DNA from 3 places in the Deinococcus radiotolerans genome. Region 3 is predicted to be linked to each of the others. Evidence: riboswitches for the same ligand, from Rfam matches in the RefSeq annotation. Region 3 holds a riboswitch; each other region holds the start of a gene.

Region 1 (7,723 bases), on a different contig from region 3:
TCTCGCGCTTGTGTACACGAAGGCGGTTCTGACGGGCCTGAGCAGATTTCGCCGGATCTGCCGCACCACTCAGTCTGCTCCTGAAAGAGCTGGGACTGGCCCATCTGGATAGCTTCATCGGAGAACCTATACCTGTACGCAGCGTTGACCAAGGGCACGCTCGATGCCGAGCGTGTTCGAGCACTCGTCGGCACCACCCTGAACGCCGACCATCCACTCGTCTTTGCCATCGATACCTCGACCTGGGTCCGGAACGATGCCGAGACCAGTCCACAGCGGGGGTACTTCTATCATCCGAGTCGTCACAGCGCTGGAAAACCTGTTGTCGCGGGCTGGTCCTACTCTTGGGTCGCCCAGCTTGGACCCGTCAGCAGCAGCTGGACTGCACCCCTTGATGTGCGTCGAGTTGCTCCTGGCCGAACAGCGCACGAGCTGGCTGACGAACAGGTTCAACACGTTGTGAATGTGCTTCCCGCAGGCGGCGCATCGCCGCTACTCGTCTTCGATGGCGGGTACGATCCTGTCCGCCTGTCGAAGCTCAAGGACGCTGACAGAGTCAGCGTCCTTGTCCGTGTGCGGCGCAATCGACGGTTCTTTTTCGATGCTACGACTCGTCCGGGTCCCCAGGGAGGTCGCCCACGCATTCATGGGGCCAAGTTTCTGTGCGCGGATCAGACCACCTGGCCGGCACCCCATCTGGAGCATCTGGAAACCACGGAGCAGTACGGGACCGTCCATGTCCGTGCCTGGACAGGGCTCCACGTCAAGACCACTCAGGACACTCGGCCAGGATCGCGTCACTTCAAGCCGACGTACAGCGGGACCGTGTTGTTGTTGGAGGTGGCGAAGTTGCCCCGGGAAACGCGTCAACCGCAGGCGTTCTGGCTCTGGTGGCGGGGACCGGGCGTGCCGGATCTGGCGATGTTGTGGCGCGCCTACACGCGTCGGTTCGATCTGGAACATACCTTCCGCTTCTGCAAACAGACGCTGAACTGGGAAACACCACGTCTGCGTCATCCGGAGCAAGCGGACCGTTGGACGCTGTTGGTGCTGCTGGCCTTCACCCAACTGCGCTTGGCCCAGCCAGTGGTGACCGATACCCGTCTTCCGTGGCAGCGACCACAGGAACGTGGTCGCTTGACGCCAAGTCGAGTCCGGCAGGGTTTTGTCCAGTTGCTGGTACCCCTAGGGAGTCCAGCGTGCGCGCCAAAACCGTCGGGCCGTTCACCCGGACGACCGAAAGGGAAGGGTTCAGGCCGAGCGCCTCGCTTCCCCGCCTTGAAGAAGAGCGCCTGACGACTTCCGATCCTAGAACAAACGACCGCAACATGCGCGGTCGGCTTAAATCACGAGCTAAGGTCACCAGCACCCTCAAGGGCACCCAATGCTGCCGCCCGACGGGCCTAACTGCGCGCTGGGGGCCGCTGCTGTAGTCAGGGCAGGACCGTGCGCGGGCGGCCTGTGATCACCGACTGGTGCCGCTGCGGGCTGATGGAGAAGGCCTTCTGATCACCGCTGCCCGGTCGTCTGAATCCACTGGAGCGGCCACCAGCCCGGTCATCCTGGAACCGCCGCTCTGTCGTAGGCGCCTGCGTCATGAACGGGTGTGGTCCAGCAGAGATGGTTTCGACCCGCCCGGCGAGGTGCGTCGCTGCAAGGCGGTACCGCGGCAGGGCACAGGATCATGGCCTGACCTGGGGACAGGAGTGTAGGGCCAGATAGGTCAGGCACACTGTCCTCCATCGTTCGGCGCAGCACCCAGCGAGGTGGGGCCCCCATTCGGGTGAGTGAAAAAAGAACTTTGTAAGAAAACTCACGGCATGCTCATGGGGCGACGCAATGAATTTCACGCCGTACCCGGGCACCTGGCGTGAACCGAGCGAGTGGTGCGACCCCCGCAACTTCCCCCATGCCGCTGGGACGCCCACCGTCCTGGCCCAGGAGCCCCATGCAAAACCGCATTCAGCTCACCCTCGCCCTCACCGCCCTCACCGCCGCCCTCGCCTCCTGCGGCACCTCCACCGCCCCCGTCGCCCAGCTCGTCAAGGTGGACGTCGCCGCCCCCATGGGCACACTCTCCGGGGTTCAGCAGGGCCTGAGTGCGCAGGGCTTCACCGGCGACGCCCCCACCCGCCACTACGACGTGACCGTCCGCGACAGCAAGGGCAAGGTCGTCGCCTTCAACGGCACCACCTACGACCCCACCGGCGCCGGCACCACCACCCTGACGCTGAACGACGCCAACCAGTTCAAGCAGACCCTGCTGCTGCCCGCCGGGCAGTACACCTTCGAGAACAAGGTCAAAGACGACGCCAACAACGTCCTGCTCGGCTACGGTCCCGGCAGCGAGAACCCGGGCACCGTGGACGCGGCCTCCACCCTGATCCGCCTCAAGTCCCATGCGGTGCTCGACCCGGCCAACACGACGCTCGCCCCGAGCATGACGCTCAACGAGCTGTACACCGACACCAAGTTCAACCTCAGCCTCAACCTCAAGACCGCCACCTTCGGCGCGGCCATGGCCACGGTGCCCACCAGCGACATCAGCGCGGTCACCTACACCCTCGGCAACGTCACGGACGGCGTGCTCAACGGGGCAGGCAGCAAGGTGGGCGTGAACGTCACCAGCCGCGGCACGGACACCGACAGCGAACTGAACGTCACGGCCAGCTTCAGCGCCTGGGTGCAGGACAGTGGCCGCGACACGGCCAGCTACCAGCCCGTCAGCATCGCGTTTGCCAAGCAGATCCAGACGAACGTGATGACCACCGACACGGTCATGCCCACCCTGAGCCTGAACGCCGCGGCGCCCACCGTGAACACCACCGCGACCCTCGCGGGCACAGTCGGCGATGACGTGATGGTGCAGGGCGTGCGCGTGTACGTGGACGGCAACCTGGTCGCCAGCATGGACCCCAGCGACAACGTCGCCGCGGTGACCGGCGACAGCAACGGGGGCTGGAGCGCGCCGTGGCTGGTCGGGGCCGCAGGCACGTACGCCGTGACGGTGATCGCCGAGGACAGCAGCGGCAACGAAACCCGCGTCGACCAGTCCGTTACCGCCAACGACTACCAAGAGATCAACGTAACGGGCGGGGCTTACTACCAGGACTTCGCGTTCAAAGCGGGCGTGCCCCAGACCTTCAGGATCAACGGCGCCAGGACCTATATCTACGCCTGGAACTACACCTGGTCCGCCGGCTCGACGCTGTCCGGCGTTCTCAAGAACAGCGCCGGTCAGACGCTGACGACGGATCCCTATTACGACGCCAACAACGACGCTGAGCTGTACAACCTGACGGGGGCACCCGGAAGCTACATCTTCACGGTGGTGTCCAGCGTCGACCAGACCGTCCAGATCTGGGCCCAGTAAGTCAGACGCCCCCAGCTCGTCTAAAAAGAACGCCCGCCCCTGGTGGGCGTTCCTTATGAATTCATGGGGCGGCGGCCCGGCCACCAGCGAATGGGTTACCCACCAGGACTCATGTCTGACGCGGACATCCTGCGGCGACCCGATCAGTGGTGCTTTCAGGCCAGGAGCAAACGCTACCGACTGCACGCACCCGTGGATCAGGCCGGTTCCGCTCCAGCCGGTAGGTCCTGAGAACGCGCATGCCGCATTGCGGACAGAGGATTGAACCACGAGGTCCGAAGAGCGGCGCGCGCATGGGCCCGCTCGCACGCCGTTCTTCACCCCGGCCGCAGACCCGTCCCGGAGCTGCACGGTTCGCTGGGGTCATGCCGGCGGTAAGCGCAGTGGCCCTGCGGATCAGGTGGACGGCGTCACCGGTGTCCGTGGCGGTGCCCGGTGAGGGCTCGGCCGTCTCTGCAACCGGCACCCGAGCCGGTCTGGTGGCCGCGACGCTTGGGGGACACCGCGCTTCTGCTGCCGGGCCCTGCCCGCCCGACATCCTGACCGGGACCGCGGCATCGAGGCGGCCTGCCGTTGCCCCATCGGTCAAGGTGGGCGGACACCGTGATCTGCTCGTCCACCTCGTGCTGTCCCCGCGCAGGTGGACGGTCTGGCTGGTGCGGGCCGCCCTGCCCCTGCGGCCGGGCAGGACCGCCTGCCGATCAGGACTGCTGCCCATGGGTGACTGCGTGGGTCTCCAGGCGTTCAATCTGTCCACCGTCACCCCGTGCTGGCGTGGCGCGCAAGCGGGCCGGCCGTCAGCGCCCCGTGTATGACAGTGGGGCGCTGACGGCCTTGCGTGTCAGCTGTCGCGGGGCTTGTCAGCCCCGGTTGAGCGGCGGACCGGAGATGGGCGCGAAGCCCATGAGCGGCGCCGCCTGCTGCACCACCGCGTACATGGCGATGCCCTGGGCGTAACTCACGCTGACGCTCTGGAAGGTGGCCGTGTCCGTCCCGGCGACGCGGATCCAGGCGCTGAAGCTGGCGGTGACGTTCAGCGTGGTGTCATCGGCCGCGCCACGCGCCGTCACGTTCACGCCCACCTTGCTGCCCGCCCCGTTGAGGACACCGTCGGTTGGGCTCCCGAGGCTGTAGGTGACCGCGCTGATGTCGCTGGTGGGCACGGTCGCGGACGCGCCGTTCACGCCCGCCGTTTTGGGACTGAGGGCCAGGTTGACGGTGCTGTCGGTGAACAGCTGGGGGACGTTCTCGGTGGGGGCCAGGACGCTGCTGGCCGGGTCCATGACCGCGTGCGCGGTCAGGCGGACGCTGCCCCCGGTGGTGGTGAGGGTACCGGCGTTCTCGGCAGCGGGGCCATATGCGAGGAGGGTGGCGTTGGTGGCGTCGTCCTTGACGGCGTTCTCGAAGGTGTAGGTGCCGGAGGGGAGCAGCAGCGTGCGGCGGAACAGGTTGCCGCTGTTGAGTTCGACCGTGGCTGCGCCGGTGCCGGTGGGGTCGTAGGTGGTGCCGTTGAACGTGACGACCTGGCCGGAGTCGTCACGTACGGTGACGACGACGTGGCGAGCCGGAGCGTCACTGGTGAGGCCGAGGCCACCGAGGTCCTGGGGGGCGGCGCCCACCATGAATCCAGTGGCGCTCAGGCGCAGTTCGGTAAGCGGACTGGCGGTGGGTGTGGCGGTGCTGTGCCCGCAGGACGCAAGGAGTAGGGCGAGGGATGGACACGCGAGAGCAGAGACGGTGCGGCGCATGGAGACTCCTGTCCAGGAGCGTCGGGGCGCCTGGTGAATACGGGTGGACGGCTGAGCCTCCCTGGCCCGGGTCGGGAAGGCCTGGGCGAGCGCACCGGGAGGAATGGTGAAGAACTTCATTCTTGCCTCATACTCTGCTGGCTGGCGGGTCACAGCGTCCTTACACGCGGCGCACCCGACCAGATGAGCGCGGCAGGAAAGCGCCTATCGGCAGCGGTGGCCTCGCCCCTCACGTCACCAAACGCTGAAAGCGGGGAAACGGCGACCTTGTGTGGGCTTCTCACTGTTCATCCCGGGCGGTGCTCGAGGAAGGGGGCTACTGGCGTGTACACCGAGTCAGTTGTCAGGCCCGATATGATGACGACTGCATTACTACAGCAGCCCGCCTGGCCGTGCCCAGGATCGAAATGGACACCTTGGCGCTGAACCTAGACACTGAAGCGCACGGCCAGATGAACTGCGTCTCCCTGCAGCACCTCGCGGTGCACCTGGGCGTGACGGTGACCTGCTTCATGACGACCGCGCCGGAAGAAGGCCTCACGTGTCATGCGCGGACCCTGCATGAGAGCGGCCGGGCTGGTCCCCGTGAGCCGCGAGGTGCTGCGGCAGCGGGGGTTGAACGGTACCCGGTCAGCCCTGGCATATCGGCTCCGGGCCGCTGGCCTGGGCCTGTTGCTCCGGGCCACGCGGCAGGCGGTGACGCGGGTGGTCGGCGTGTGGCGCCAGAAGGAGGAGCGTCGGGATATTCGACTGCCGGACGGCGTGTCCTGGCGTGGCCCTGGGCGTCCGGTCAACGTTGCCCACCATCGAGGCGGCGCCTGGCTTCCACGCGTGCGTTGTGGTCAGCAGGATGGCAGGGCAACTCAGGGAAGGGCCCACTGCAGACTCATGGAACCATCTCACGTTGTAAGGTTTCTGTGAAATGACCAGCCGCAGAGTATGAGGCACAGGTGAATTTTTAAACAGCAACCTGATGCGAGGCGATGATGTCGGGCCCTTACCCGGGCACCTTGGTCCGACTGAGCCAGTGGTGCGCCCACCGCAGCGTCTCCCCGTCCACGGCCCCCGGGTCGAGTTCTTTCCGCTGGCGTGCCTGCACACCGGCCTGGAGTCCTGACGCGTTCCTTCCTGCCGCCCCTGCCGAGGCTCTTAACGCTGCGCTAACGACACATTCACTAAGTTGCCTGCGTTCGACCGCGCCCACCGCGCATCACACCACGCCTTTCACGCACGGCCCCTTCCCCGGAAGGCGCCACAGGAGCACCCATGCGTTCAGTCCTCAACACCACCCTTGCCCTGACCACCCTCACCCTGGCCCTCGCGTCCTGCGGCCAGCGCGCCGTCACCCCCACCGCCAAAGGACCCCTCATGAAGGTCGAGGTCAGCGCGCCCGCCTTCGCAGGGCAGGGCCTCGGCGCACAGGGCCTCACCGGCGACGCCCCCGCCCGCCACTACGACGTGACCGTCCGCGACAGCGCCGGCAAGACCGTCACCTTCAACGGCACCACCTACGACCCCACCGGCACCGGCGCCACCACCCTGACCCTGAACAGCGCCAACAGCTACCACCGCCTCCTGCTCCTCCCCAAAGGGGACTACACCTTCGAAAACAAGGTCAAGGACGACGCGACCAGCGCCACCCTCCTCGCGTACGGCCCCGCCGCGGAGAACGCCGGCACGGTCGACAAGAACAACACCGTCATCCGCATCAAATCCCACGCGGTGTACGACGCGGCCACCAGCACCCTGGCACCCAGCCTGAGCATGAACGAGCTGTACACCGACACGACGTTCAACCTCAGCCTCAACCTGAAAACCGCACCCGTGAACAGCGGCGCGTCCGCCACCGTCCCCACCAGCGACATCGGCCCCGTGACCTACACCCTGGGTAACGTCAGCGACGGCGTGCTGAACGGCGCGGGCAGCAAGATCGGCGTGAACGTCACGTCGCGCGGTACGGACACCGACAGTGAACTGAACGTCACCGCCACCTTCCAGGCGTGGGTGCAGGTCGCCGGCACGGACACCGCCAGCTACCAGACGGTCAGCGAAAGCTTCGCCAAGCAGATCCAGACCAACGGGCTGACCACCGACACGGTCATGCCCACGCTGACCTTCGCGACCGCCTCGGCCTCGACGGGCGCCGCGCTGAACCTGACCGGTACGGTCGGGGACGACCAGGGCGTGCAGAACGTCCGTGCGTACGTGGACGGCAACCTCGTGGCCAGCAACAACCCCGCCGAGCAGAGTGGCGGCGTCGCGGCCCTGACCGGCGACAGCCAGGGCAACTGGACGGCCGCGTGGACGCCCGCCAAGGACGGGGACTACAGCGTCGTGGTGATCGCGGAGGACACCAGCGGCAACGAAACCCGCGCTGAGCAGACCATCACCGCCACCACGCCCACCGGCGTGACCTACAACATCACGCCCGCCTACGACTGGAACACCAACGCCGTCACATTTATGGCCGGGCAGGTCAACACCTTCAAGGTGCACTGGGACGGCAGCTACAGCTACATGCACGTCTGGATGTCGGTCCTGAGCGGCCCCGGTGACTTCACCGCCACGCTGACCGCCCCTGACGGCTCCAACCAGCCGATTT
Region 2 (7,723 bases), on a different contig from region 3:
TTCAGCCCGCTGGCGCAGGGCCTGCTGACCGGCAAGTACCTGGGCGGCATTCCCGGGGATTCCCGCGCGGCGGGCGGCGGCTTCCTGAAGCCCGAGCACGTCACCGAGGAACGCCTGACCCGGGTGCGCGCCCTGAACGATCTGGCCGCCGCGCGGGGGCAGACGCTGGCGCAGCTGGCGCTGGCGTGGGTGCTGCGCCACCCCGAGATGACGAGCGCCCTGATCGGCGCCAGCCGGCCCGCGCAGATCACGGACGCGCTGGGCGCGCTGAACGCCGGGCCGCTCCGCGCGGACGAACTGGACCGGATCGAGGTGATCCTGCGCGGGGAAGCCGCGCCGTGACGGTGATCAGGCGCGGCGGGGTGGGCGGTTCTTCGCGCGTTTGATCGTGCCGATCCCCGCCTCGCTGGTCAGCACAGTGCGGTACAGCGTCCACCACTCGCGCGCCTTGTCCGCCTCGCGGGTGAGGGTCTCGAAGCGGTAATACGCGGCCTCGCCGGTCGGGAGGACGAACGTGGGCGTGCCGAACACGCCCACCTCGCGCGCGGCGTCCAGCTCGGCGCGCAGCTCGGCGCGGCGGGCGTCCTCCTCGGCCAGGGCGGCCGCGAAGGCTGCCTGATCCAGACCCGCCTCCTGCGCGGCGACGTGAATGGCGGCGTCACTCAGGGGCTCCCTGCGCTCGTGGTGCGCGCGGAACAGGGCCAGCGTGAACGCCCAGTGTGCCGCCTCGCCCTGAAGGGCCGCCGCGTGGGACGCCAGGAACGCGCGCAGGCTGGGCGTCTGGTACTTCATATACCCCTCGCCCTCCGGGGCGTCCAGCGTCTGCTCCGTGATCCGCCACGTCAGGTCCCTGGCGTTGTCCGCGTGGTTGCCCTCCACCAGCGAGAAGTGCCGCAGGGTGAAGTCCTCGCCCTCCGCGCGCAACACCGCGGCGAGTTCCACGCCACGCCAGGCGTAGGGGCACAGGAAATCGAAGTACAGCTCGGTCGCTTGGGTCATGCGGGGCACCGTACACCCGCGCACCGCCCGGCAAACGTCACGCGGGCTGCACTCCACCCAGCGGGCCAGCCTCCACGGCCTCCACCTCGGCGACCGCCCCGGCGACCAGCACCGCGTCCCCGGCGCGCAGGACGTCCTCGGCGCGGCTGCGCAGCGGCTGCCCGTCCCGCCAGATCGCCACGACCAGCGCGCCCGTCTCACGGCCCAGGTCCGCCACCGTGCGGCCCACCAGGGCGGGCGGCACACTCAGCTCGCGGATCGTGAAGTGCTCGCTGATCACGTCCCCGCTCAGCAGGCGGCTCAGGCGCGGCGCGAGCATCATCGCCGCGATCCGGTTCCCGCTCAGCTGGTACGGATTCACGACCTCGTCCGCCCCGGCGCGGCGCATCTTGCGGGCTGCGGACTCGTCACTGGCCCGCGCGATCACCCGCACGCCCGGGTTCAATCCCCTGGCGGACAGCACCACGTACAGGTTGCTGGGATCGCTGTTGATCACCGTGACCAGCGACGCCGCCCGCTCGATGCCCGCGCGGCGCAGCACGTCCTCGTCGGTCGCGTCCCCGACCAGGGTGTGCAGCCCCTGCGTCTGCGCCCACTCCAGGTGCTCCGGGCGGTGGTCAATCACGACCACCTCGCGCCGCGCGCCCCGCAGCGCCACGCTGACCGCCTCGCCCACCTGCCCGTACCCGCACACGATCGTGTGATCCTTCAAACCCATGATCCTCCTCTCCCGCCGCCGCCGCGCCGCGCCCGGGTCCGTCACGGTCCGCAGCATCGTCTCGGCCAGCAGCGTCAGCAGGTACAGCATCAACCCGATCCCCACCAGCATCAGCACCACGCTGAACACCTTGCCGTCCGCGTGCAGGTCGCCCGGCGTGCCGTACCCCACGGTCGTCAGGGTCATGGCCGTCATGAACAGGCAGTCCAGCCACGACCAGCCCTCCAGCACCCGGTAGCCCACCGTGCCCGACACCACCAGCCCCGCGATCAGGGCCAGCAGCACGGCGGGGCGGCGGGTCATGCCTCAAGTGTAGGCGCGCAGCGGTCCGGTCAGCGGGTGATCGCGCTGAACATGAGATAGGCCGTGCCGGCGCTCAGCACCGCCCCGAAAGCCCCCAGCAGCCAGCGCATCCAGGACCGGTATGGCGGCACGTCCAGTCGGGCTTCAAGGAGGCCGCGCCGGTTCAATTTCCTACCAGGATCCATGCGCACGGTCAGCGGCGTCCCGATCGGCACGAGCGCCTGCGCCGCCCGCAGCGCCGCGCGGTCCCCCTGGTCATCCAGGTCGCACAGGGGCGGACGGGGCTGCGGACGGGGCAGCATCACGGCGTTCAGGGCCCGGGGCTGCACCTCCGCCACGCGGCCACCGGGCAGGTCCAGGGTCACGGCGACCCGCGCCGAACTGTTCCCACTGAGCCACCAGCCCAGCCCGAACCCCTGCACCACCCGGTGGCCGGTCACGACACCGTCCTCCAGCGGCCAGGTGCCGGTCCACTGCTCCGGGCGGGCGCGCAGGCCCATCCAAATCAGCCACAGGCCTGCCGCGACCATCGCCACCCCACCGGGAATGTTCAGTGAAAGCCACACGGCTCGGGGCAGCAGGTCCCGACTCAGCGCGCCGTACACCACCAGCAGGATGAAGCCCAGGCCCTTCAGGTCACGCAGCAGAAATCGCGGCACGCCTCAGGGTACGCGGTGCGGTGCGCGGGGTTCCCGTCAGGCGGGTTCTTTCGGGGTGAGGTTCGCCGCGATGAAGTCCTTGAGGGTCTGCACGTCGTTGGGGATCACCTGGAAGCGTTTGGGGGCCTGCTCGATGCCGTCGAAGCGGGCGGGGCGCCCTGGGGTCTGCCCCACGGCCGCCTGTACGGTCTCCTCGAACTTGGCGGGCAGGGCGGTTTCCAGGCAGATCATGGGCACGCCGGGCCGCTGGTAGGCCTGCCCGACGAGGACACCGTCGGCGGTGTGCGGGTCGATCAGGCGGCCATACGTCTCGAAGACGGTGCGGATGGTGCGCAGGCGGTCGGCGTGGGTGCTGCGTCCGCTGCGGAAGCCGCTGGCCTGCACGGCGTCCCAGTGAGGGGTGCCACTCAGGGCGACGGGGCGGCTCTGGCCGACCTCGTCCCACCAACTGCGCGTCTGCACGGCGTCCGCTCCGGCGATCAGGTACAGGTAGCGTTCGAAGTTGCTGGCCTTGCCGATGTCCATGCTGGGGCTGCTGGTCACCGCGACCCGGTCGGCGGGGCGGACGTGGTAGGTGCCGCCGCTGAAGAAGTCGTGCAGGACGTCGTTCTCGTTGCTGGCGACGAGCAGCTGCCCGATGGGCAGGCCCATGGATTTGGCGAGGTACCCGGCGAACACGTTCCCGAAGTTCCCGGACGGCACGCTGAAGTCGGCCTCTGCCCCGGCGGGGAGGTTCAGGGCGAGGTACGCCTTGAAGTAGTACACGGCCTGCGCGAGCACCCGCGCCCAGTTGATGCTGTTCACCGCGCCGATGTCGTAGCGGGCCTTGAAGTCCGCGTCGGCGTTCACGGCCTTCACGAGGTCCTGACAGTCGTCGAAGACGCCCTCCACGGCCAGGTTGAAGATGTTCGGCTCCTGGAGGCTGAACATCTGCGCCTGCTGAAAGGCACTCATGCGGCCGTGCGGGGAGAGCATCACGACGTTCACGCGCGCCTTGCCGAGCATGGCGTACTCGGCCGCCGAGCCGGTGTCGCCGCTGGTGGCGCCCAGGATGTTCAGCCGCTCGTCGCGGCGTTCCAGAACGTACTCGAACACCTGCCCCAGGAACTGCATGGCCATGTCCTTGAACGCCAGGGACGGCCCGTTTGACAGTTCCAGCAGGTACAGGCCGCCCCCGTCCGGACCCGTCTCGCCCAGCGGGGTCAGGGGCGTGATCTCGGGGCTGTGGAAGACCTCTTGCGTGTACGTGCTCCGCAGCAGGGCGCGCAGGTCCGCTTCGGGGATGTCCGTGATGAAGGGGCGCATCACCTCGTAGGCGAGGTCCGCGTAGCTGAGGTCCCGCCACGCGGCCAGCTGCTCAGGCGTGACTGTGGGAATCGACTCGGGCATCGCCAGCCCGCCGTCCGGGGCGAGGCCCGAGAGCAGCACGTCCGAGAAGGACCCGAGGTCGCGCGCGCCGCGCGTGGAAACGTACTTCATGCATCCTCCCGCGCCCACGCGGTGGGCGACTTGCGTGCCGTCACTCTAGCGGCGGCGCCCGCTGCACCGCCGCGCGCGCACTAGGGCACTGACCACCCCGTCCACGCGGTCTTCATCTGGCGGGGCGGCGGATTCTGACAGAACTGTTACTGGGCGCCTCCGTCCTGACCGGGCGCCCACGTCCGGCGGGTCGGGGCCCTGTCCGGCCGGCGCTGGCGGCCTGGCCAGCCCAGGCGGAAGCCGTCCCAGACGCAGGGCACGCCGGTCCATCCCCGCAGGCCCCCGGGCCAGACGGTGGAGGTCCGCGCGGGGCTGTGCGTGTGGGTCACTCAGGAACGGTTCATGCGGGGACGTGTGACAGGTGCGAAGGGCAGCGGCCGCCATCATGACCTCACTCGCTACGGAGACAACGGGCGAGAAGAGGCGACGAAGCGTGGTCCTGTATGCGGGCACCTGGGACACGTGGAGCCAGTGGTGCGACCGGCTTTTCGACCAGTGTTCCAGCCCGGCTGGACGCTGGACCCACCAACTGCGACCCCTCGCAGGAGGAGTACCCCATGCGCGCATTTCTTCTGTCTGCACTGATCGCGGTGCTGGCCACCAGCTGCGGTGGCCCCGCCACGCCCAGCACCACCTCCCAGTCCACCGACAGCCACATCGACGTGACGGCCCCCAAGGTCACCATGGTGATGAACCCCCAGACGCTGCGGGAAAAGGGCAACGTGTTCTTCCGCCTGTCCACCCAGGACAACGTCGCCGTGTCCCGCGTGGTGCTGATCATCGACGGGCAGACTTTCGTGGACGACCCGACCGCGTACAACTCCTACGCGAAGTACTTCGAGGCGGGCAGCAACGGCGAGCACACCGTGACCGTCCGCGTGTACGACCTCGCGCAGAACGTCACCGAGCAGACCCAGAACTTCAACGTCCGCATCGGGCAGTAAGGCGGCCCGGACCCGCTGGTCCTGATTCGGCCCTGGCCACGCCGTCCGGTATGACACCTGTCACCCGGCGCGCCTGACAGGCGGCACTGGGGCGCGCCGCGCGGCCCTGGCACGCTGGGGGCATGAACGCGATCGAACTGAGCGGTGTGAACAAGACCTTCGGGCGGGTGACGGCGCTGCGCGACCTGAACCTGAGTGTGCGCGCCGGGGAACTCACGGCGCTGCTGGGGCCGAACGGGGCGGGCAAGACCACCGCCATCAACCTGATGCTGGGGCTGGCGGCGCCCAGCGCGGGTCAGGTGCGCGTGCTGGGCGGCAACCCCCGCGATGACGTGGTACGCGCCCGGATCGGGTCGATGCCGCAGGAGAGCGCGCTGCCACCCGCGCTGACCGTGCGCGAGGCGGTCACGCTGCTGGCGTCGTTCTACCCGGCGCCGCTGCCGGTGGCGCAGGCACTAGCCCTGGCTGACCTAGAGGGCGTGGCGCACCGCCGTTCGGGCGCGCTGTCCGGTGGGCAGAAGCGGCGCCTGGCGTTCGCGCTGGCGGCGGTCGGGAATCCCGAGGTGCTGCTGATCGACGAGCCCACCACCGGCATGGACGCCCAGAGCCGACTGGCGTTCTGGGAGGCTGTGACTGCCCTGAAGGCGGCGGGGCGCACGATCCTGCTCACCACGCACTACCTGGAGGAGGCCGAACGCGCCGCGGACCGGGTGGTCGTCATGAACGCCGGGGCGGTGCTGGCGGACGGTAGCCCAGAGGCGCTGCGCTCGCAGGCGGGCGGGGCGCGCGTGAGCTTCACGTCCGATCTGGTACTGGCCGAGCTGCGGCACCTGCCGGGCGCCGAGGACGTCCGCGTGGACGCCCAGGGGCACGCGCAGCTGCGCACGGGCGCCCCCGAGGCGCTGCTGCGCGCTCTGATCGCGCGGGACGTGCCCTTCTCGAACCTGGAGGTCACGCGCGCCAGCCTCGAAGACGCCTTCCTCTCGCTGACCGCCCCGGCCGGACCCGCCGGGAAGGACGTGACCGCATGACCCACCTGACCTCTGCCCGGCCCACCGACCTGCCCGCCCCGGTAACGGGCGCGCGCCGCGCACCGCGCCTGCGCGCGCTGGGGGGGCTGGTGCTGGCCGAGCTGCGCCGCATGCTGCGCAACCCGATGTTCGCGGTGGGCACCATCGGCTTCCCGGTGATGTTCTTCGCGCTGTTCGGCCTGAGCGCCGTGAACGAGACCACGGCGGAGGGCCTGAAGGTGGGGCCGCTGATCCTGGTGAATTTCGGGGCGTACTCGCTGCTGTCCCTGGCCATGTTCTCGTTCGGGTCGGCGGTGGCGCTGGAACGCACCGGCGGGTGGCTGCGGCTGCTGCGGGCGTCGCCCCTCCCGGCGGGCGTGTACTTCGCGGCGAAGGTGGGCGCGGCGCTGCTGTTCAGCGCGCTGAGCCTGGGCGTGCTGTACACCTTCGCGCACGTGGCGGGCGGCGTGAGCATCCCGGCGGGCACGGCGCTGCTGCTGCTGGCGAAGCTGCTGCTGGGCATGGTGCCGCTGATCGCGCTGGGCCTGAGCATCGGCTTCCTGGTCACGCCGACCGGCGCGCAGATCACCGCGAACCTCGTGAGTGTCCTGATGTCCTTCGCGTCGGGCCTGTTCACCCCGCTGGACCAGATGCCCGCGTTCGTGCAGAAGGTCGCGCCGTACCTGCCCGCGTACCACCTGGGGGCCGTGGCGCGCGGCACGGTGGCCGGGCAGACGGCGGGCGAGGCCGGGCACTGGCTGGCGCTGCTGGGCTTCGCCGCCTTGTTCGGCGCGCTGGCCGCGTGGGGCCTGAAACGCGACGAGAGCCGCGAGGGCTGAGCACCGGGGGGAGGCGGGCCGCCAGGAGCGGTACCCGCACCCCCCGTTTCAGGCATCCTGGGGGGGACCGGCCTCGTCCTGCTGTCCCCTGTCCCCTGACTCTTCACCCGTCCGCTTCTGGAGGCTTCATGAACCGCATTCCCTTCGCGCAGCAGGTGCCGCACGAGGTGCGCCGATCGGGGCGCACGCTGCTGTTCTGGCAGGTGTTTCCGCTGCTGTGGCTGGCGTTCCTGTACTACCCGGTGCAGGCGTTCCTGGACGCGCCGCACGGGCCGGGCGCGGCGGCGCTGTTCTGGGGCCTGAACACCGTGTTCGTGGGCGTGTTCCTGCGCAGCTTCTGGGGCCGCCCGGACCCGCGCTGGAGCGTGGGTGGCTGGGCGCTGAGCGTCGTGACGTACGCGCTGCTGCTGCCGCTCGCGCCGGGCGGGGCGAGCGCGTACCTGATCTACGGCGGCAGCATGATCGGCTTCCAGGCCAGCACGGGACTGGCCGCGTGGCTGGCGATCCTGAACGTCGCGCTGATGATCCTGCCCTTCTGGAACGGCACGTACGCGCCGGGGGATCTGGCGTGGCTGGCCCCGAACATGCTGTTCACGCTGGTGGCCGCGTACGGGAATCACGCGTCGTTCCGGCGGCGGGTGGCGGACGCGCAGCTGACCGCCGCGCACGCCGAGCAGGAGCGGCTGGCGGCCGAAGCCGAGCGGGAGCGGATCGCGCGGGACCTGCACGACCTGCTGGGCCACACCCTGAGCGTGATCGTGCTGAAAAGCGA
Region 3 (7,723 bases):
CAGGGCACTGAACTAAAAGCCGACGCCCGCTGGTTCACCTGCCCGGGCGGGATCGGGTCGCGCTACAGCGGCGGCGGCATCATGAAAACCCCACAAGGTGACCGGGCGGACCAGCTGGCCGCCATCCGCAGCGCCGTCCTGGCCGCCGGATTCCAGGACGCCACGCAGGTTGATGGTCACGTCACTGCCCAGCGGGACGACGTGAGCGTGGATGTCCGATTCCGTCTGCCAGACCAGTCCTGGACGTTCAGTGTTCTGACCCGCTGCCACACCTACGGCGGGAAGGACCGGGCGCGCGTGCAGTCCGGTGACCGCCACATCATCCTGCCCTGACGCCGCCCGCCCTGACCGAGTGCGGCGCCCGCGATCACGGCCCGTGAGGCCGGTGGTCGCGGGCGTCACGGGTGAGTGTCAGTCGCCCAGCACCGTCAGGCCTAGCAGGGCAGGGTTGGCATTGCCGCCCGCGCTGACCAGGGTCACCGAGCGGATGACCTGATCAGGCTTGGGATTCACCCATTCGAGGACAGGCACGGCGACGCTCAGGCCCTCGCCGGTCACGCCGTTCCAGCCGGGGGCGGGGATCATGCTGGTGGGCGCGGTGTCCGTCCAGGCGCGGATGTGCCGCCCGTACTCCAGCGGCTGCGTGACCTTTGACCCGTCGGCGTACTCGATCTCGTACTGGCCGACCTTCTCGCGGTTGGTGGCGGCGGGCCAGCCGGTGACGTGCAGGAACGCCAGGGCGCGGGCCTTGCGGTTCAGGTCCACCGTGGCGCGCTCGGGCAGGGCCTTGACGCTCGCGCGACTGCCGCGCAGCATCACGGCGCCCCGGACGTCGAACAGGTACGCGCCGAGCCGCTGCACGCCCGGCTTCAGGTTGCGCAGGTCAATGTCCCTGCCCTTCCCGATCCAGCCGCTGCCGTCCTCGTCGGCCAGGGCGCGCGTGACGACAGGGGAGAGGTCCACCGTGGCGCCCGCCTCGGCGCGGTAGGGAGTGGGTTGGTAGAGGTCGCGGTAGCGGAGTTCCGCGTCCTTCACGGGCGGCGCAGCTGGGTTCCAGAAGGCGCCCGCCGCGCGCACGAACGGCGTGCCCTGGTCGGCGTTCCCGTCCCAGATGCTGGGGTTCCCGAAGTACCCGGTCCAGCGGGTCTGGATCATGCCCTGCGCGCCGGTACCCGCGGCGGCCTGCGCGTGGCCTTCCGCGTTGCCCGGGTCGGACCAGCTGGCCCCGAAGGTCGGGAAGCCCAGCTTCTGGATGGTACCCAGCAGGCCGAAACTGTTCCCCGGCGCGTAGTTCCAGTACGCCACCTGCAGGTCCTTCGGCAGGCGGGCGGGCAGCGTGCCGATTACGGCGTCCGCGAAGGCGGTGTCGTGCCAGATCATGCTGTCCACGCCCAGTCCCTTGAGGTAATCGTGGAGTTTCACCACATCGTTCACGAACAGCGTCTCGAACCCCAGGGCCTTGCCGTTCTCGCGGGCGGGGAAGCGGTCGCGGTTGCGCACCTCGTCGTGCCCCAGGTGAATGACCTTCGGCCCAAAGACTTCCACGGCCTCCTTCAGGATCGGGATGATCACGCGGTCGTACGTGGCGGGGTTCAGGGTGTCGTACGCCCACGGGTTCTGACTGTCCGGGTCCTGCCGCAGGTCGAGGTTCTTCCCGCCGTAGAACATCCAGCCTGCGTGCGACAGCGTCTCGATCAGCGGGATGACCTCCAGGCCGTAGCTTCGGGCGAGGTCCGCCACGCGCCGCGCCTCGGCCTTGCTGGCCCCGCCGGGGTGCGCGAAACCCCCGGCCTTCGCCGTGTCCCACTGCACGTAGTTGCTCATGACGAGCACCGCGTTGTACTTCAGGGCGGCCAGCATGGGAATCAGGGTGTCGTTCACGCCCTTGCTGTACTGGTCGAGGTAGATCATCGCCACGCGCTGGCGCAGGGCGGGCGCGTCCGTGATCCGAGCGTAGCGCACGCCGGCGGGCGTCAGGAGCTGCCGCAGGGTCTGCGCGCCCAGGTACGCGCCGCGCGCGTCCGCGCCCACCACGAACGCGCCCCCGTCGTCCACCCACAGCGCGTAGGCTTCCGGTCCACTGGGCGTCAGGCCCGCCGCCTTCGCGCGGGCGGCCAGATCGGCGTCGGCCAGCGTGCCGATCACGATGCTTTTCGCCCCGGCTGCGGCGTCGCCCAGTGTCAGGCCCAGTCTTGTCTTCCACTCGGCCCGCAGGTCCCGCGCGGCCCAGCCCAGTTCCGGCGCCGTCCCCACCACGCGCACACCCAGCCCGCTCAGGGGCAGCGTGCCGTTCGGGAAGGTCGCCGCCTTCGGCTGCGGGACGAGCGCCGCGAAGGGCGTCTGCACACGCGCCTCCACTGTCGGGGTGAGGGTCACGGGCGTCGCCGCCGCGCCCAGGCTCAGGCTGATCAATAGAGGCCCCAGGCCCCAGATTCGCTGTTTCATGTGTCCTCCGAAAGGGGAAGGAGGCGAGTGCAGGATGACCCGCACCGCCTCCCGCTTCCCACGACCCATTTACAGGCTGGCGTTCCAGGCTTTCACGATGTCATCCAGCGCCTGCTTGGCGCTCTTCTGCCCGGCCATCGCAGCCTCGATGTTGTCCTTGAAGACCTTGTTCAACTTGCTGGCGTCCGGGTACACCAGCGTCAGGTCCTTGGCGCGCTTGAGTTCCGTGGACGCCACGAGGCGGCCCTGGCTGACGGCGTCCGCACCGCCCTGCTTGAAGAACTTGTCGGTGCTGGCCTTCACGGTGCTGGGGAAGGTCGTCTTCGTGACCTTGCTGAACTGCAGCTGGTTCACGTCGTTCGTCAGGAACAGCGCGAGCTTCTGCGCCAGCGCCTTGTCGCGCACGCCCTTGGGCACCATGAAGCCCATCAGGCCGGTGTGGATGACGTTCCCGGCGATGTTGATCGGGTACGGCGCCACGCGCGTCTGATCGAAGATCGCCTTGTTGTCGTTCTGCACGCGCAGGATGAACTGCGGGCCCGTGATCAGCATGCCCAGCTTCCCGGCCGAGTACAGCTCGGTCGCGGCCGTGAACCCGCGGCGCATGGTGTCCTCGGGGATGTAGCCCTTCTTGTACAGGTCCACGTACGTCTGGAGCAGCTTGACGTGCTCGGCGCTGTTGAACACGGCCTTGCTGCCGCTCTTGTCGAGGATGGGCAGGCCCGCCTCCTGGAACACGTACAGCATGCTGATCCCGTTGATGTTCGGCATGAAGCCGTACATGCCGGTCTTGTCCTTGATCTGCTTGGCGGCGGCGATCAGCGTCTGGATGGTGCGGGGTGGGTTGGCGGGGTCCAGGCCGGCCTTGCGGAAGATCTCGGTGTTGTACGCCACGACCTTCGGCGCCCAGTACCACGGCACGCCCATGACCTTCCCGTCGTACGTGAAGGTGTCCAGGGGGCTGGCGAAGTACAGCTTCTTCTGCGCGGCGCTCAGGTCCAGGGGCTCCAGCGCGCCCTGCTGCACCAGCTTGACCGTCATGTCGCTGCTGAGGTTCACGGCAGCGGGGGGCCGGCCGGCGGCCACGGACGCCAGCAGTTTCTGCTCCATGGCGGTGGCGGGCACGTCCACCCACTTGAGTTCCACGTTCGGGTTTTCCTTCTCGAACTGCGTGACCAGGCGGTTCATCTCGTCGTTGAACAGAGGTGCGAGGCTGATCGTCCAGAATTCCAGCTGGGTCTTCTGCGCGTGGGCGGCCCCGCCGAGCATCGCGGCGGTGATCAGGGTGGTGAGGACGCGGTGTTTCATGCTTGAACTCCTGGGGTGAGACACGCCGGTGCGCGCGGGAACGGCTCCGGCAGGGGAACTTGAGAAGGATGTGCGCCGAATGTAGCGGTTTTCAGGCCAGCGCGTCTGAGAACCTGAGGGCCTCACTCTCACCACCCCGTCAGCTGGAGCGTTTCGAGCCCACCCCTAGGGCCTGGGCGAACCAGCGGGTCACGTGATCCGGCCGGGTGATCGCGCTGCCCACCACTACCGCGTGCGCGCCGGTCGCCAGGGCCTGCGCCGCCAGTTCCGGCGTGTTCAGACGGCCCTCCGCGATGAACGGCAGCCCCGCCCTGTTCAGGGCGCGCATCAGCTCGAAATCCGGCCCCGCTTGCTGCGGGCTGTGCGGTGTATACCCGCTCATGGTCGTGCCCACGATGTCCGCGCCCGCCGCGTAGGCCGCGTGGGCCTCGGCCAGCGTGCTCACGTCCGCCATGGCCAGCGCTCCGCAGGCGTGCGCCTCGGCAATCAGGTCCGCCACCGCGTACGGGCGGGGCAGGTCCGTGCCGTCGAACGCCACGACGTCCGCCCCAGCCTGGGCCACTGCGCGCACCTCTGCCGGTGTGGTCGTGATGTACACCGGCGAGCCCGGCTGCGCCTGCTTCGTCAGCCCGATCAGCGGCACGTCCGTCAGCGCCCGCACCGCGCGGATGTCCTCCGGGCTGCGCAGCCGCAGGCCACCCGCGCCGCCCAGCAGCGCCGCGCGGCTCATCGCCGCGATGATCCCCGTGTCCCGCATCGGGCTGCCGTCATCCGCCTGCACGCTCACGATCAGGACGCCCCGCAGGCGCATCAGCACGTCATTCACGCCCGACAGCCTACCGGACACCCGGCCGGACTGGTGCACGCCACCGCCAGCGGTGGCCCGGCGCGCGGTGGCGTACCCTGAGCGGCGTGAGCCCAACCCTGCACAGCACCCTGTCCAGCGGCGCGCTGGTGATGGTGGACATCCCCGGCCCCATCCTGGACGACGACACGGCCGAGCACCTGCGGCGGCGCGGCATCCGCAGCGTGTGCCTGTTCCGCAAGAACGTGGAATCTGAATCTCAGCTGCGGACCCTGTGCGCGGACCTGCGCGCCGTGATGGGTGAGCACGCCCTGATCGCCCTGGATCACGAGGGCGGCGCGATCCTGCGCCCGCTGTTCTGGCCGTTCGCGCCCAGCGCCATGAACCAGGGCGCAGCGCGGGACGAGGGACTCACGGAGGACGTGAACGCGGCGCTGGCGCGGCAGCTGCGCAGCGTGGGCATCAACTGGAATTTCGCGCCTGTCCTGGACGTGAACGTGAATCCCGCCAATCCCGTGATCGGCGAGCGGGCCTACGGCGCCGACGTGGACGTGGTGACCCGCATGGGTGGTGCGGCGCTTGCCGGGCACGACCGCGCGGGCGTGGCGGCGTGCGTGAAGCACTTCCCGGGGCATGGGGACACCAGCCTCGACAGTCACCTGGCTCTGCCGCGCGTGGACAAGCCGCGAGAGGCGCTGGACGCCGCGGAGTTCGCGCCGTTCCAAGCGCTGCTGCCGCGCTCGCCCGCCATGATGACCGCGCACATCATCTACCCGGCCCTGGATCCGGAGCGGCCCGCCACGCTGTCCCGCCGGGTGCTGACCGGCCTGCTGCGCGACGAGTGGGGCTTCGACGGCGTGGTCGTCACGGACTCCATGGGCATGAAGGCCATCGACGACCACTACGGCCGGGGCGAGGCGGGCGTGCTGGCCCTGCAGGCTGGCGCGGACCTGGTGATGGCCCTGGGCCGCCGTGAGGCGCAGGACGCCACCCTGGACGCCATTCAGGCCGCGCTGGACCGGGGCGCGCTGGACGCCGCGCAGATGCAGGCCAGCGTGCGCCGGCTGGAGGCCCTGGCTGAGCGTTACCCGGCGCAGGCCGACCCGACCCTGAACCCGATGGATGACGCGCCGCTGCTGGCGGACGCCTGGGCGCGCGGCCTGAGCGCGTACCGGAACCCGGTGGCGCCGGCGCCCGGATCGCGGGTGCTGCTGGTCGCGCAGGCGAAGGTGCCCCGTGAGAATGTCAGCGAGGCCAGCGTGGACGCCCAGACCCTCGCGGATGAACTGCGCGGCGTGTACGACGTGCACCTGCACGCCTTCGAGGACCCCGCCGAGCTGGACTGGGCGGCGCTGCGCGGGCAGGAACGGCCGGTGATCCTGGCGACCACGTCCCGGCACCGGCACGCCGCGCTGCGCGGCGCCCAGCCCGACCTGCACCTGGCGCTGTACAACCCTTACGCGGCGCTGGACGTGGACGCCCCGGCCCTGATCACCTACGGATTCCAGCCAGAGGCGCGCCAGTCGATCCTGTCGTGGCTGCGCGCGGAGCGCCGCGCGACGGGTACGCTGCCCTTCCCCGCGTAAACCGCAAGAGTAACCCCGCCCCTGCATGCTCTGGGGCGGGGCTGCTCTTGTGTGTCAGAAGGCTTCGAACTGGACGGAATCCACGAGCATGTACACGGTGCCCGTCGTGGCCTGTCCGCCCCACCCGGCGCTGTTGGTGGGCCACACGTTCAGCATGATGTGCGCGGGCTGCTGCGGGACGTTCTTGGTGGTCTCCCAGACTTTCGAGCCGTTCAGGTAGTACGTGATGCGGTCGGGGCGCCACTCGTAGGTCATCGTCTGGAAGTTCTGCCCGAAGCTCACGCCGGTGGGCATGACGCTGTAGTCCTTGCTGTTGACGGTGTTCCACACGGCGGCGTTCAGCGTCTTGGGACGGTTTCCCTCGATTTCCAAGTCAATTTCGGTGGCGCTGTTGTCGACGTAGCTGAAGGCGCCGCTGATGTTGCCGCTGAGGACCTTGCCGCTCTTGGTGGGGCTGGCGCTGGTGCTGGCCGCGCGGAAGCGGTAGGTGTACCGGCCGAAGCCGAAGGTCTGGGCGCTCTGCACCTCGGCGGCGCGGGCACACAGGCCGGTCGCGCAGTTCTGCACGTTCAGCGTGAGCAGCAGGTGGCCGTTCTTGACGCTGGCCAGCGACGAGTCGAACGCGCCGGTCAGGCCGGGCTGCTGCCAGAAGCCCGCCCAGCTGGATTTGATCCACTTGCCCGCGTCGAGGGTATCGAAGTTTTCTGACCAGGTGACGCTCGCGGGGCGCAGCGTGGCGGTGGATTCGGGTTTGGTGACGCCGCTGCAGGCGACGAGGCTCAGGCTGAGCAGGGCAGTGAACAGGGTACGGCGAATGAGCATGCTGAATCTCCCTCTGGCGGCCCGGCCAACCCTGTGGGTTCCGTGGCTTTGCGTCACCGTCTTGCAACGGTTTTGCCTTGAGCATTGGGATGCTCTGACTGTCCGGCGAGTTTCGCGAAAACAGTCCTTCAAGGTTCTTACATGAACGCCTCACGTGTCACCCCCATCTGGGGGTGCGCGGCTTTAATAAAAGGGGGTGAGAGGGGGGACGTGGCCTGCACCTCGGCACGCGCCTCAACAGCCCTGGGGCGCCGGTGCAGACGCCGTCAAGGGATTCCGGCGGTTCACTTCACGCAGCGGCGGAAGGCCCCCAGTGCGGCCTCGCTGGTCGTCAATCGCCAGTCCACCCGACCGTCTTTCAGGTGAAACCAGAACGCCCGGCGGATCTTGCCGAAGCCCGGCAGGTCCGCGCACATGTACCGGATCCACGCGGCCTTGCTGCCCCCCTGCTCCACGCTGGACAGTTCGCCCAGCTGCACGGGTTTGCCCACCGCCACGCGCTTGAGCTCCGCGTAGGACGGCCCGAAGGTGTCCCGGAAACTCAGCCAGCGGTTCCAGGGGTTCGTGGTGCCCCAGTTGTAGCCGTCCAGGCCCACTTCATTCACCCACGCTCCGCCGGGGTACAGCGCCTTGTAGGAACTCAGGGCGCCGGGGAAGAGGATATTCGGTGTCCACACCCAGCGGACCGGGGCTTTCTCCGCGCGGAAGACGTTGACCATGTGCCGCCACGCGCGGATGAAGTCGGCGGGCGTGTTGG

Evidence for each region. Region 3 has a riboswitch for cyclic di-GMP ahead of IEY63_RS02710 (glycoside hydrolase family 16 protein). Riboswitches for the same ligand answer to the same signal wherever they lie in the genome.
Region 1: linked by a shared signal. The riboswitch ahead of IEY63_RS15895 (Ig-like domain-containing protein) and the one ahead of IEY63_RS02710 (glycoside hydrolase family 16 protein) in region 3 are both predicted to bind cyclic di-GMP.
Region 2: linked by a shared signal. The riboswitch ahead of IEY63_RS18435 (Ig-like domain-containing protein) and the one ahead of IEY63_RS02710 (glycoside hydrolase family 16 protein) in region 3 are both predicted to bind cyclic di-GMP.

Annotation. Positions count from the first base shown of each region.
Region 1 covers NZ_BMPE01000012.1:8,270-15,992, reverse strand. Annotated here, with positions in the region: partial or broken gene IEY63_RS15910 (NF041680 family putative transposase) at 133-1,296, shown strand; gene IEY63_RS15905 (Ig-like domain-containing protein) at 1,949-3,373, shown strand; gene IEY63_RS15900 (hypothetical protein) at 4,234-5,121, opposite strand; cyclic di-GMP riboswitch class II at 6,089-6,172, shown strand; gene IEY63_RS15895 (Ig-like domain-containing protein) at 6,388-7,723, shown strand, end outside.
Region 2 covers NZ_BMPE01000019.1:18,905-26,627, forward strand. Annotated here, with positions in the region: gene IEY63_RS18410 (aldo/keto reductase) at 1-342, shown strand, start outside; gene IEY63_RS18415 (DsbA family oxidoreductase) at 349-999, opposite strand; gene IEY63_RS18420 (potassium channel family protein) at 1,037-2,020, opposite strand; gene IEY63_RS18425 (hypothetical protein) at 2,050-2,679, opposite strand; gene thrC (threonine synthase) at 2,716-4,158, opposite strand; cyclic di-GMP riboswitch class II at 4,569-4,653, shown strand; gene IEY63_RS18435 (Ig-like domain-containing protein) at 4,716-5,102, shown strand; gene IEY63_RS18440 (ABC transporter ATP-binding protein) at 5,225-6,133, shown strand; gene IEY63_RS18445 (ABC transporter permease) at 6,130-6,951, shown strand; gene IEY63_RS18450 (sensor histidine kinase) at 7,080-7,723, shown strand, end outside.
Region 3 covers NZ_BMPE01000001.1:558,392-566,114, reverse strand. Annotated here, with positions in the region: gene IEY63_RS02735 (hypothetical protein) at 1-333, shown strand, start outside; gene IEY63_RS02730 (beta-N-acetylhexosaminidase) at 412-2,445, opposite strand; gene IEY63_RS02725 (ABC transporter substrate-binding protein) at 2,515-3,753, opposite strand; gene IEY63_RS02720 (N-acetylmannosamine-6-phosphate 2-epimerase) at 3,893-4,579, opposite strand; gene nagZ (beta-N-acetylhexosaminidase) at 4,666-6,144, shown strand; gene IEY63_RS02710 (glycoside hydrolase family 16 protein) at 6,199-6,966, opposite strand; cyclic di-GMP riboswitch class I at 6,979-7,053, opposite strand; gene IEY63_RS02705 (glycoside hydrolase family 26 protein) at 7,251-7,723, opposite strand, start outside.